2 regions of the Streptomyces sp. NPDC039480 genome follow, and region 2 is predicted to be linked to the other one. Evidence: riboswitches for the same ligand, from Rfam matches in the RefSeq annotation. Region 2 holds a riboswitch; the other holds the start of a gene.
What was found. A riboswitch is a leader RNA that binds a small molecule or an ion and turns the genes downstream of it on or off. The one in region 2 is predicted to bind cyclic di-AMP.
Positions count from the first base shown of each region.

Region 1: it holds a riboswitch for cyclic di-AMP, as region 2 does, so the genes downstream of both, ACZ56E_RS14645 (M23 family metallopeptidase) here and ACZ56E_RS38455 (transglycosylase SLT domain-containing protein) in region 2, are expected to answer to the same signal.

Region 1 is NZ_JBVITX010000004.1:151,277-157,125, forward strand. It holds gene ACZ56E_RS14635 (M16 family metallopeptidase) at 182-1,537, shown strand; gene ACZ56E_RS14640 (M16 family metallopeptidase) at 1,534-2,919, shown strand; cyclic di-AMP (ydaO/yuaA leader) riboswitch at 3,126-3,288, shown strand; gene ACZ56E_RS14645 (M23 family metallopeptidase) at 3,301-4,104, shown strand; gene ACZ56E_RS14650 (GntR family transcriptional regulator) at 4,323-5,009, shown strand; gene ACZ56E_RS14655 (HPr family phosphocarrier protein) at 5,135-5,416, opposite strand; gene ACZ56E_RS14660 (bifunctional acetate--CoA ligase family protein/GNAT family N-acetyltransferase) at 5,572-5,849, shown strand, end outside.
Region 2 is NZ_JBVITX010000018.1:113,429-119,277, reverse strand. It holds gene ACZ56E_RS38460 (hypothetical protein) at 1-75, opposite strand, end outside; gene ACZ56E_RS38455 (transglycosylase SLT domain-containing protein) at 380-1,102, opposite strand; cyclic di-AMP (ydaO/yuaA leader) riboswitch at 1,107-1,263, opposite strand; tRNA gene ACZ56E_RS38450 (tRNA-Met) at 1,995-2,068, shown strand; gene ACZ56E_RS38445 (hypothetical protein) at 2,255-3,865, shown strand; gene ACZ56E_RS38440 (VOC family protein) at 3,993-4,427, shown strand; gene ACZ56E_RS38435 (S1 RNA-binding domain-containing protein) at 4,443-5,015, opposite strand; gene ACZ56E_RS38430 (hypothetical protein) at 5,036-5,227, shown strand; gene ACZ56E_RS38425 (hypothetical protein) at 5,231-5,849, opposite strand, start outside.

The DNA.
Region 1 (5,849 bases), on a different contig from region 2:
GGTTCTGACGCCGACCATTGTGGACTGTCCCACTGACAACGCCGACCACGACCCGTGCACCGGCGGTGTCACGCGCGACTACGCCGAGGGCGGACCGGGAACTTCGTCAGGTGTCCACACGCTTGCATACAGTGGCAGGACTGGCAGAACCAGCAATGTTTTAGCGATCGAAGGGACGTACATGCCCATGGGTCACACGGCCACAGCCGAGGCCGGCTCCGGCGGCCTGACAGCGACCGAGCACCGGCTGGCCAACGGCCTGCGCGTGGTGCTCTCCGAGGACCACCTGACCCCCGTCGCCGCGGTCTGCCTCTGGTACGACGTCGGCTCGCGCCACGAGGTCAAGGGGCGAACCGGCCTCGCGCACCTCTTCGAGCACCTCATGTTCCAGGGCTCGAAGCAGGTGCACGGCAATGGCCACTTCGAGCTGGTCCAGGGCGCGGGCGGCTCGCTCAACGGCACGACGAGCTTCGAGCGCACCAACTATTTCGAGACGATGCCCACCCACCAGTTGGAGCTCGCCCTCTGGCTCGAGGCCGACCGGATGGGCTCGCTGCTCTCCGCCCTCGACGAGGAGTCCATGGAGAACCAGCGCGACGTCGTCAAGAACGAGCGCCGCCAGCGCTACGACAACGTCCCGTACGGCACGGCCTTCGAAAAGCTGACCGCGCTCTCGTACCCGGAGGGCCATCCGTACCACCACACGCCGATCGGCTCCATGGCCGACCTGGACGCGGCCACCCTGGAGGACGCGCGCGCGTTCTTCCGCACGTACTACGCGCCCAACAACGCCGTCCTCTCGGTCGTCGGCGACATCGACCCGGAGCAGACGCTCGCCTGGGTCGAGAAGTACTTCGGGTCGATCCCCGGGCACGACGGCAAGCAGCCGCCGCGCGACGGATCCCTGCCCGAGCGCATCGGCGAGGAGCTGCGCGAGGTCGTCGAGGAGGACGTCCCGGCCCGCGCCCTGATGGCCGCCTACCGCCTCCCGGAGGACGGCACGCGCGCGTGCGACGCGGCCGACATCGCCCTCACCGTCCTCGGCAGCGGCGAGTCCTCCCGGCTCTACAACCGCCTCGTGCGCCGGGACCGCACCGCGGTCGCCGCGGGCTTCGGCCTGCTGCGCCTCGCCGGAGCGCCCTCGCTCGGCTGGCTGGACGTGAAGACGTCGGGTGACGTCGAAGTGCCCGTGATCGAAACGGCCGTCGACGAGGAACTGGCCCGCTTCGCCGCCGAGGGCCCCACTCCGGAGGAGATGGAGCGCGCCCAGGCGCAGTTGGAGCGCGAGTGGCTCGACCGGCTCGGCACGGTCGCCGGACGCGCCGACGAACTCTGCCGGTACGCCGTCCTGTTCGGCGACCCGCAGCTCGCCCTCACCGCCGTCCAGCGCGTCCTCGACGTCACGGCGGAAGAGGTTCAGGAGGTCGCCAAGGCCCGCCTGCGCCCGGACAACCGCGCCGTGCTCGTGTACGAACCCGTGACCGCCGCCGACGAGGGCGCAGAGGCCGCCGAGGAAGAAGAGGAGGCGGCGAAGTGACCGAGGCCGCGACGATGCAGTTCCACCCCCAGCCCCAGGCAGGACCGGCCAGGCCCTGGGCCTTCCCGGCGCCCGCGCGCGGCACCCTGCCCAACGGCCTCACCGTGCTGCGCTGCGACCGCCCCGGTCAGCAGGTCGTCGCCGTCGAGATCAACCTCGAAGCGCCCCTGGACGCCGAGCCCGAGGGCCTCGACGGCGTCGCCACGATCATGGCGAGGGCCTTCAACGAAGGCACCGACAAGCACTCCGCCGAGGAGTTCGCCGCCGAGCTCGACCGCTGCGGCGCCACGCTCGACGCGCACGCCGACCACCCGGGCGTGCGGGTCTCCCTCGAGGTCCCGGTCTCCCGGCTCCCGAAGGCGCTCGGCCTGCTCGCCGACGCCCTGCGGGCCCCCGCCTTCGCGGACAGCGAGATCGAGCGGCTCGTCCGCAACCGCCTGGACGAGATCCCGCACGAGGCCGCCAACCCGGCGCGGCGCGCCGCCAAGGAGCTCTCCAAGGAGCTCTTCCCCGTGACCTCGCGCATGTCGCGCCCCCGCCAGGGCACCGAGGAGACGGTCGCGGCCATCGACTCGGCGGCGGTGCGCGCCTTCTACGAGAAGCACGTCCGCCCCGCCACGGCCACCCTCGTCGTGGTCGGCGACCTGACGGGGACCGACCTGGACGCCGTCCTCGCGGACACGGTCGGCGCCTGGACGGGCTCCCCGGGCGAGCCGCGCCCGGTGCCGCCGGTGACCGCCGACGACCGCGGCCGCGTCGTCATCGTGGACCGCCCCGGAGCGGTCCAGACGCAGCTGCTGATCGGCCGCATCGGGGCCGACCGGCACGACCGCGTCTGGCCGGCCCAGGTCCTCGGCACGTACTGCCTGGGCGGCACCCTCACCTCGCGTCTCGACCGTGTCCTGCGCGAGGAGAAGGGATACACCTACGGCGTACGGGCGTTCAGCCAGGTCCTGCGCTCGGCGCCGGACGGCTCGGGCGCCGCGATGCTCGCCATCAGCGGCTCCGTGGACACCCCGAACACGGGACCGGCGCTGGAGGACCTGTGGCAGGTCCTGCGCGTCCTCGCCGCCGAGGGCCTCACGGACGCCGAGCGCGACGTGGCCGTGCAGAACCTCGTGGGCGTCGCCCCGCTGAAGTACGAGATGGCGGCCTCCGTGGCGGCCACCCTCGCCGACCAGGTCGAGCAGAACCTGCCGGACGACTTCCAGGCGCAGCTGTACCGGCAGCTGGCCGCCACCGGCACCGTGGAGGCCACCGCCGCCGTCGTGAACGCCTTCCCGGCGGACCGGCTGGTGACGATCCTGGTCGGGGACGCCGCGCAGATCGAGGAGCCCGTCAGGGCGCTCGGCATCGGTGAAGTGAGTGTCGTCACGGGCTGAGTGACGGCTGAGTCACAGTCAGGACATATCGGGACCCCGGTGACCGCTTCAGGCGCCGGGGTCCCCATATGTCCGAATTCATATGGTGGTTGCCTGTCTGCCGTGTGGCGTGCGCTACAAAAGACGACTTCTGTTTGTCGATTGAAGTCGGCGCGTTTAGCGTCGACCCGGCTGTTCGTCGCGCAGTACGCCGCATCCGCGGCACCGGACAGTCATCGCCGAGTCCCCGTACGGCGCGAGCCAGGGGAGCCGGGGACCCACATGTCCCCTGGGGTGAATCGGGCACCTTGCCGCGAGGTGAGGGATCCGTAGGAGACCTTCCTGCTCCGAACCCGTCAGCTAACCCGGTAGGCGAGAAGGAAGGAAAGGATCACCCGCCACATGGCGTTCACCCGTGCCACCGGGAAGCACCGTCGTCCGAGCCGCCTCACGCGTACCACCGCGAACGTCGCCGGTGTCGCGGCGCTCACCACCACCGGTGTCATCGGCGGCCTCGCCGCCCCGGCGCTCGCCGCCCCCGACGAAGCCGCCATGGAGCACACCGGCCTCACCCAGGCGATATCCGTCGGCGACTCGCTCGCCGCGAGCATCGACGCGCAGGCCGCGGCGCAGCAGCAGGCCGCCGACGACGCGGCCGCCGCCAAGCAGGCCGAAGAGGCCGCCATGAAGAAGGCCGCCGAGGAGAAGCGCAAGGCCGACGCCGAGGCGAAGGCGAAGGCCAAGAAGGAGCGCGAGGCCAAGGAGCGCGCCGCCCGCGAGGCCGAGCGCAAGCGCCTGAACACCTACGTCTCCCCGATCAGCGGCTCGTACGTCTCCACGGGCTACCAGACCGGTGGCGCCATGTGGTCCTCCGGCAGCCACACCGGCGTCGACTTCCACGCAGCGTCCGGCACCCCGGTCCACGCGGTCGGCTCCGGCACCGTCGTCGAGGCCGGCTGGGGCGGTGCCTACGGCAACAACGTGGTCATCAAGATGAACGACGGCACGTACACCCAGTACGGCCACATGTCGTCCCTCGGCGTCACCGTGGGTCAGACGGTCACCCCGGGCCAGCAGATCGGCCTCTCCGGTTCCACCGGCAACTCCAGCGGCCCGCACCTCCACTTCGAGGCCCGCACCGGCGCGGAGTACGGCTCGGACATCGACCCGGTCGCGTACCTCCGCTCGCACGGTGTCAACGTCTGACGGACGCCCCCCCGCACAGCTCCGAAAGCCCCGGCTCGCCCAGAGCCGGGGCTTTCGCGTTGCCCTCGCGCCGCCCATGGCCCTGGCCCGTTCCGCTCTTGGCCAAAAGATATCCATGGATTCCGGCCCGCCGTCGGAAATTCCGGTGCTCTGCAATAGAGTCACTGAATGAGCGTCGGTCGACCGCGTTTCGCGGGGATTAAGGCGGAGGTCCGATCATGCGCGTGCCCGCGCACTCGGTATGCACGGCCATTCGGGACGATATTGTCGCCGGTGTCCACGAAAGGGGCGGCCGGCTCACCGAGGAACTCCTCGCGCGCCGCTACGGCGTCTCCCGGGTGCCCGTGCGCGAGGCCCTGCGCACGCTGGAGGCCGAGGGCTTCGTCGTCACCCGCAGGCACGCGGGCGCCTGCGTCGCCGAGCCCACCGAGCAGGAGGCCGCCGACCTCCTTGAGGTCAGGACGCTGCTCGAGCCGCTCGCCGCGGCGCGCGCCGCGCAGCGCCGCACGGACGCGCACCTGAAGGTGTTGCGCGGGCTCGTCAGGCTGGGCCAGGAGCGCTCCAGGGGCGGCCTGGGAGAGGATCTGCGCTCCCTGGGCGGCTGGTTCCACGAGACGCTCGCCCAGGCCTCCGGAAGCCCCGGCCTCAGCGCGCTGCTCACCCAGCTCCGGCACAAGATCGCCTGGATGTACGTCGTGGAGACCCCGGCGGCGCCCGGCGAATCCTGGTCGGAGCACGCCGCGATCCTCGACGCGGTCGCCCGCAAGGACCCGGAGCGGGCCAAGGCGCTCACCGCCGCGCACGCCGAACGGGCCGCGGCCGCCCACCGATTGCGCCCCGCACGCAGGGCCGCCCGTGTGAGCGATTCGCAACATGCCGTAAACACAGTGAGCCTCCGGAATTAACGGAGGCTCCGTATATTCCGTATACAAGAAGAAAGCTATTTCTTCGAATGGATACGCCCGCATACGTCGATGGGGTCGCCCGGGAATTCCGGGCGACCCCATCCACGTAATGCGGGAAACGTGTCCTAGACCGTCTCCGGAAGCTCCTCGAGCCCCTCCGAGACCAGCTTCGCCAGGCGGTCGAGAGCGGCGTCGGCACCCTCGGCGTCGGAGGCGAGCACGATCTCCTCGCCGCCCTGGGCGCCCAGACCGAGCACCGCGAGCATCGAGCCGGCGTTGACGGGGTTGCCGCCGGCCTTGGCGATCGTCACGGGGACGCCGGCGGCCGTGGCCGCACGGACGAAGATGGAGGCGGGTCGGGCGTGAAGGCCCTCGGCCCAGCCGACGTTGACGCGGCGCTCAGCCATGTGTTGCTGCCCTTCCAGGTGTCTCACACTTGTCTAGACCAGTGTCTCATGCCGTCACGGGTGCTCCGCCGGACCCGCGTCCGGGGCCCCGGCCGCCCTCGACCCGTCCCAGCTTGCCCCGGCCCCGACGGCCGCGCGACCCGTACCCTGGCCCCATGCAGACCCCGTCGGATCAGCAGACTCGGCACGACTACCCCTCCCACTGGGAAGCCGATGTGGTGCTGCGCGACGGAGGCACCGCCCGGATCAGGCCCATCACGGCCGAGGACGCGGACCGCCTGGTCAGCTTCTACGAACAGGTCTCGGACGAGTCGAAGTACTACCGCTTCTTCGCGCCCTACCCACGGCTGTCCGCCAAGGACGTGCACCGCTTCACCCACCACGACCAGGTGGACCGGGTGGGCCTCGCGGCCACGGTGGGCGGCGAGTTCAT
Region 2 (5,849 bases):
GTTGCGTTCGAGGTCGGCACGGACTTGAGCGGTGTACTGCGATGTCAGTTCGGTGGCGGAAACGTTCTCGGACATGGGGCGCACAACCTTTCCCGGACCTGGGGCCGGAGTTGAAGAGCCTGCTGCACATGTGTGCTTCCCGGGACCGGGATTGGGGCCCGGGCCTGCGGGGTGACAAGCAATATTCAGTACACAGATGCCCTGACACGGCGATAGTACGGACAACCGGAGCGGCCCATTCTCCTTGACCATGCTGTGAACTGACCCGGGTTTCCAGCGATCCGATGACATGGACGGCGGCTTCACCACACGACTGAGCCCCGGAACGCCATGCGTTCCGGGGCTCAGTCACCGACCGGGAAGGGGTTGGGGGTGCGGCCTAGTAGGGGCCGTTGACGTTGTCGATCGAGCCGTAGCGGTCGGCCGCGTAGTTGCAGGCGGCGGTGATGTTGGCGACCGGGTCGTAGCTGTCGGTCGACGTGCCGGGCACGTGGTAGGCGGAGAACGTGGGGCCGATGACCTGCAGGAGCCCCTTGGAGGGGGTTCCGGCGACGGCGTTGGAGTCCCAGTTGTTGATGGCCATCGGGTTGCCGGAGGACTCCCGCATGATGTTGCGGTGGATGCCCTCGTAGGTGCCGGGGATGCCGTGCTGGGCCATGATGTCGAGCGACTGCCTGATCCAGCCGTCGAGGTTGTTGGCGTAGGACTTCTTCGCCACGGCGGGCTCGGCGGCGGTGTTGCCGCGCTCGGACCGGTCCGCCCGCTCGGGGGCGGCCGGGGCCTCCTTGCCGAGGGTGAGCTCGAGACCGGGGTGGATCAGCTTCGGGTCGTCGCCGAGGACGCCGCGGTTGTCCTGGTACAGCTTCTGCCAGCCGCCGCTCACGGAGTGCTCACGGGCGATCTCGGCCAGGGAGTCACCCGCGACGACGACATAGGTCTTCGGGGCCGCGGCGGGCTTGGCGGCCGCGGCGGCCGGCGCGGCGGCGGCCGTGGTCGCGCCGAGCACCGGAAGAACGAGCACGGCGCCGCCGGTGCCCGCGGCGGCGATGCCCCGGGTGAGCGAGCTGGACTTGGGACGGCGGTGCTTACCCTTTGCGGGCATGACGAATTCCTCTCCGTCGCCTGCGGGGTGAGCTGTCGGGTTCGGACGGGAGATGTCCGGTCGCAGGGCATGCGACTTCACCCCGAGCCGTCCCGTCACCGGGATCGGCGGCTTACCTGGGTCCCCCGCTCCTGCCGTGCGTGAGTGAGTGGGTGTGGGTGGGAGAGTTTCCGGACAGCGGCAGGATTCGGCGTTCCATCCGGATTGACGGTGACGTTAGGCGAGAAAGCCGGTGCGGAACAAGGCCGGAATTCGAATGGAGGGAATGCGCGGGCCCGTACCGCGTGATCAAAATCCCGCACCCTCTTTGATCGAAAACCCAACTCTCTTTGCGCAGAACGAGAACGCACTCCGCGGCCCGCGAAGCCGAGGACACCGGGGCGTGACGCAATTCACGGAGCGGGGTACGGCATTTCCCTCGAGTGCTCCACCAGGCGGCCAAGTGCAGCGTATGGCACTAACGAGTCAATTAGGTCGTATCTGGAAGAATACGGACATGCGCAAAGGTGGCTGTTCACGCCAGAACGGGCATTTCGCATCGCGTCGGTGTCGACCCGCCCAGCCCGGCCCGAGGTGAGGCCACGGGCATCCGACGCCGCGTCAACAATGCTTCTGCCGCGTAGAAAGTGACGCCCGCCCAGAAAAGGAGGGCGGCCGAAACGGAGGGCCCGCCCGCAGGAATTCCCTTTCCGGCGGACGTAGGTGAGGGCGGGAAAGGGAAATGTTCCCCATTCTTCTGGCGCACCCTCACCTTGTTTCTGATGCGGCATCACGGAGCGGAACAGCGGTTCGTGTGGCGGTGTACTGCGCGGCCCCGCAAGGCACTTGCCGCCCCCTGCGCCGCGCCGTGGTGTGAGAGTCCTCCGCGGTGGCGTAGGGTGGAGGAACACGACGCGGGGTGGAGCAGCTCGGTAGCTCGCTGGGCTCATAACCCAGAGGTCGCAGGTTCAAATCCTGTCCCCGCTACTGCAACAGCAGGGCCCGGATCCCATGTGGATCCGGGCCCTGCTGCATGTCACCGACGACCGCGAAACTGGCACCGCCACTCCTGCGCCCCGACGCCCCTGACATGTGTGCCATCAGTCGCACAACCATTCGCCCATCCCGCCGGTCATACGCGCGACACACACAGCAAGATCCGATGGGGGAGTCTTGAAGAAGTTCACGGCAGCGCTGGCCACGGGCCTCGTGGTCTGCACTGCCACACAGGTCGCCGCGCCCGCGGCGCACGCAGGGGACGGCGATTCGCGCAGCCGCACGGAAACCCTGCAGGAGGGCGGCAAGATCTACGCCCTCTACGAGCACATGTCCGCGCGTTTCCACCCCAAGGACGTCACGCTCGAGATCCACGCGAAGAACGACCCCGAGGTCCTCGCCAGCGTCCGCCTGACCGGCACCGAGACCTGCCCCGACTCGGGCGAGTGCTACGAGGACACCTTCCGCTCCGAGCCGGTCACCCTGCCCGCCATGGGCGCCTACGTCATCGACGTCGTGGCCAGGGACGGACAGCCCAACGAGATCGTCCAGCGGACGACCGGCTTTCTCAACTACGGCCTCAACCCCAAGCTGACCCTCACCAGCAGCCACCCCTGGATCTCCTACGACAACCCGACCGGCAAGGTCACCGGAACCCTGGTGGCCGAGGACCCCCGCACCCACGAGGTGAAGCCGTTCGCCGGGGTGGGCATGTACTACCGCGCCCGGGAGACCCGCAGCGAGGGATGGGAGTGGACGAACTCCGCGGGGCGGTTCACCACGTCGGGGTACTCCGGTGAGTACGGCACCGACGTCACCTATGAGTACATGTTCGACCAGGAGTACGAGTCGCTCCACCTGCCCTTCCGCAAGCAGGAACTGAAGCTCAAGGTCGACGCCCCGAACGGCACGGTCACCGCCCCTTACGGCAGTGACATCCCCGTCAACGGCAAGCTCACCCGCATCGCGGACGACGGCACCGAAAAGCCGCTGGCCGCCGAGGTGCGCGTCGGCACCGGAGATGTGGGAGACCCCGGCAAGACCGTGGTGAGCGGCGAGAACGGCGCCTTCTCCACCGGCTACACCGTCAGGCGCAGCGGCCCGGTCAGCGTCCAGCCGAGTGCGCGGAGCTGGTTCACGGCGCCGGCCCCGCACTCCTTCACGCTGGCCACGCCCCCGCGCACGAGCCAACTGTCGGACGTCAAGGCCACGGTGAGCAAGTACCGCAAGGTCACCTTCACCGGCAAGCTCGGCGTCACCCAGGGCACCTACCCGGCGGGCACCAAGACACAGGTGTCCATCGACCACCGCCCCGCGGGAGGCACCTGGTCGAGCACCGGCACCTTCGACGCCGCCTACGGCGCCTCCTTCACCGCCTCCTCGCCCAAGAAGGCCGACGCGGGCGCCCAGTGGCGGCTGCGCCTGGTCAACGCGGGCGTGGACAGCGCGAGTTTCAAGCTGGGCCGCAAGTACACCAAGGTCTGGGACGACGGTGTCACGCCCGAGGGCGTCCGCAAGGGCACCCAGGTCACCGCCAAGGGCGGCCTGATGCAGAAGTCCGGATCCACCTGGCGGCCGTACGGCGGGCAGAAGATCCGCGTCTGGTTCAAGGCCGCGACGGCCGGCTCCGCATGGAAGGAACTGGGCAGCACCAAGACGCTGAGCAACGGCACGTTCAGCAAGAAGTTCACCGCCCAGCAGGACGGCACCTGGCAGATGCGCTACACCGACACGGTCAGCTCCCACTACGCGGACTACGGCCGCGAGGACTACGTCGACGTCCGCTAGCGGACACCGGAACACCGAGCGCCACGCACGAAGGCGACCCCGCCTTCGTGCGTGGCCCGGACCGACCGCACAACTCCGCTCACCGCACCGGAAGATGAGCGGACAGCGCCCCTGCTATCGTGCGCCGATGCCAACGATCAAGCAGTTCCAAGTCACCTTCGACTGCGCGGAGCCCGAGCGCGTTGCCCGCTTCTGGTGCGAGGTGCTGGGTTACGTCGCACCGCCGCCCCCGCAGGGCTTCGCCACCTGGGACGACTTCAACAACTCCCAGCCTCCCGAGGAGCGGGGCGCATGGTTCGTGTGCAGCGACCCCTCGGGCGTGGGCCCGCGCCTGTTCTTCCAGCGCGTCCCCGAAGGCAAGACCGCCAAGAACCGGGTGCACCTGGACGTACGGACCGCCACCGGACTGGTGGGGGAGGAGCGCCTGGCCGTACTCGAGGCCGAATGCGCCCGCCTGGTCGCACTCGGCGCGGTCCGCGTGCGACTGCTGCCCGCCGACGAGGAGAACGAGTCGTGCATCGTGATGCAGGACATCGAGGGCAACGAGTTCTGCCTCGACTGACCCGCCGCCGAGGGGTCACTGGTGCTCGGGTGAGGCCTGCCGCCGGGAGAGGGCCAGCCTGCGCCGCTCCCGGTCGATCTCGGTGACGACGACCGTGACCTCCTCGCCGACCTGGACGGCATCCGAGGGGGTGGGCGCGGGCGTCCAGGTGAGCTCGCGCAGGTGGACCAGTCCCTCGATGCCGTCGGCGACCTGGACGAAGACCCCGATGGGGACCAGCTTGGTGACCTGTCCGCGCAGTTTCTGCCCTACCGCGATGCTGTCGGTGAATGCCTGGAAGGGGTCCGGCCGCAGCGCGCGCAAGGACAGTCTGGCCTCCAGGTTCCAGGTGTCGAACTGGAGGAACTCGCAGGAGACCCGCTGCCCGACCTGCACGACGTCGGAAGCCGCCTCGATGCGCCGCCAGGACAGTTCGGGGATGGTGATGAACCCGACGCCGGGGAAGACCGGGTGGCCGGGGCCGTCGTCCAGCGCCACGAAGACGCCGAACCGTTCGATCGCCGCGACAGTGCCGGAAAGGACCTGGCCGTGGTGCAGTGCTTCCAGGAACGTCCACAGTTCCGGGTTCTCAGTCCGTCCGCCCACCATGGGTGCAGCCTTTCACGACGATGAGCGAACAGCACCGGCAAGATGACGAAGAATCCACCTGGGACTCCTTCGGCGCCAGGGGGAAGATCCTGGCCGCGGCCGGCATCGCGGGTCCGGGCATCCTGCTGTGGGCCGCCCTGTTCGTCCTGGAGTTCACCCCCGGGCTGCACGCCCGCACGGGGCGGCACCCGCAGAACCACCGGCGGCGGTAGCGGTCACCCGCGGGGGCGGTGGCCCAGTTCGTGCAGGGCGATGATCAGGGAGCGTTCGCGGGCGAAGTCGGCATGCACGTGCACAGCGGCCGGAGACAGGTGCTCCACGGCCTCGTCGATGGCCGCGAGCGCCTGCGGGTAGTGGCCAAGGCCCCGGCGAGCGGTGGCCTCGCGGAACAGCGCGATCGGGTCGCTGCGGTCGGCGAACGCCCGGTGGCCCAGGATGCGGAGCATGGCCTCTTCGCGGCCCGCCAGGCCGTGGGCCAGCCACAGTCCGTGCAACAGGACATGCAGCGTCTTGGCATGGCCGCCGGCCTGCGCCAGCACCTCTTCCATGTGCGCATACCCGCTGCTGTCGGACTGGGCGAGCAGGGCGAAGGCCCACAACGCCCGTGTGTAGCAGTCCAGTTCGTGGCCGCCGTGCGAGGCGTCGAGCGCCGCGAAGAGGTCCTTGATGCTGTGGCAGCGGAAGTCGTAGCGCAGGCTGTTGAGGTAGAGGTGCCGCAGGGCGCGAGCCGCGGCCGGCTCGTCGTGCCCGGCGACGTGCCGGGCGACCTCGTGCGGTTCCAGCAACAGCAGCGCGCTGCGCCCCATGGCCCGTGCCTGCCACGCGGCATCGGCG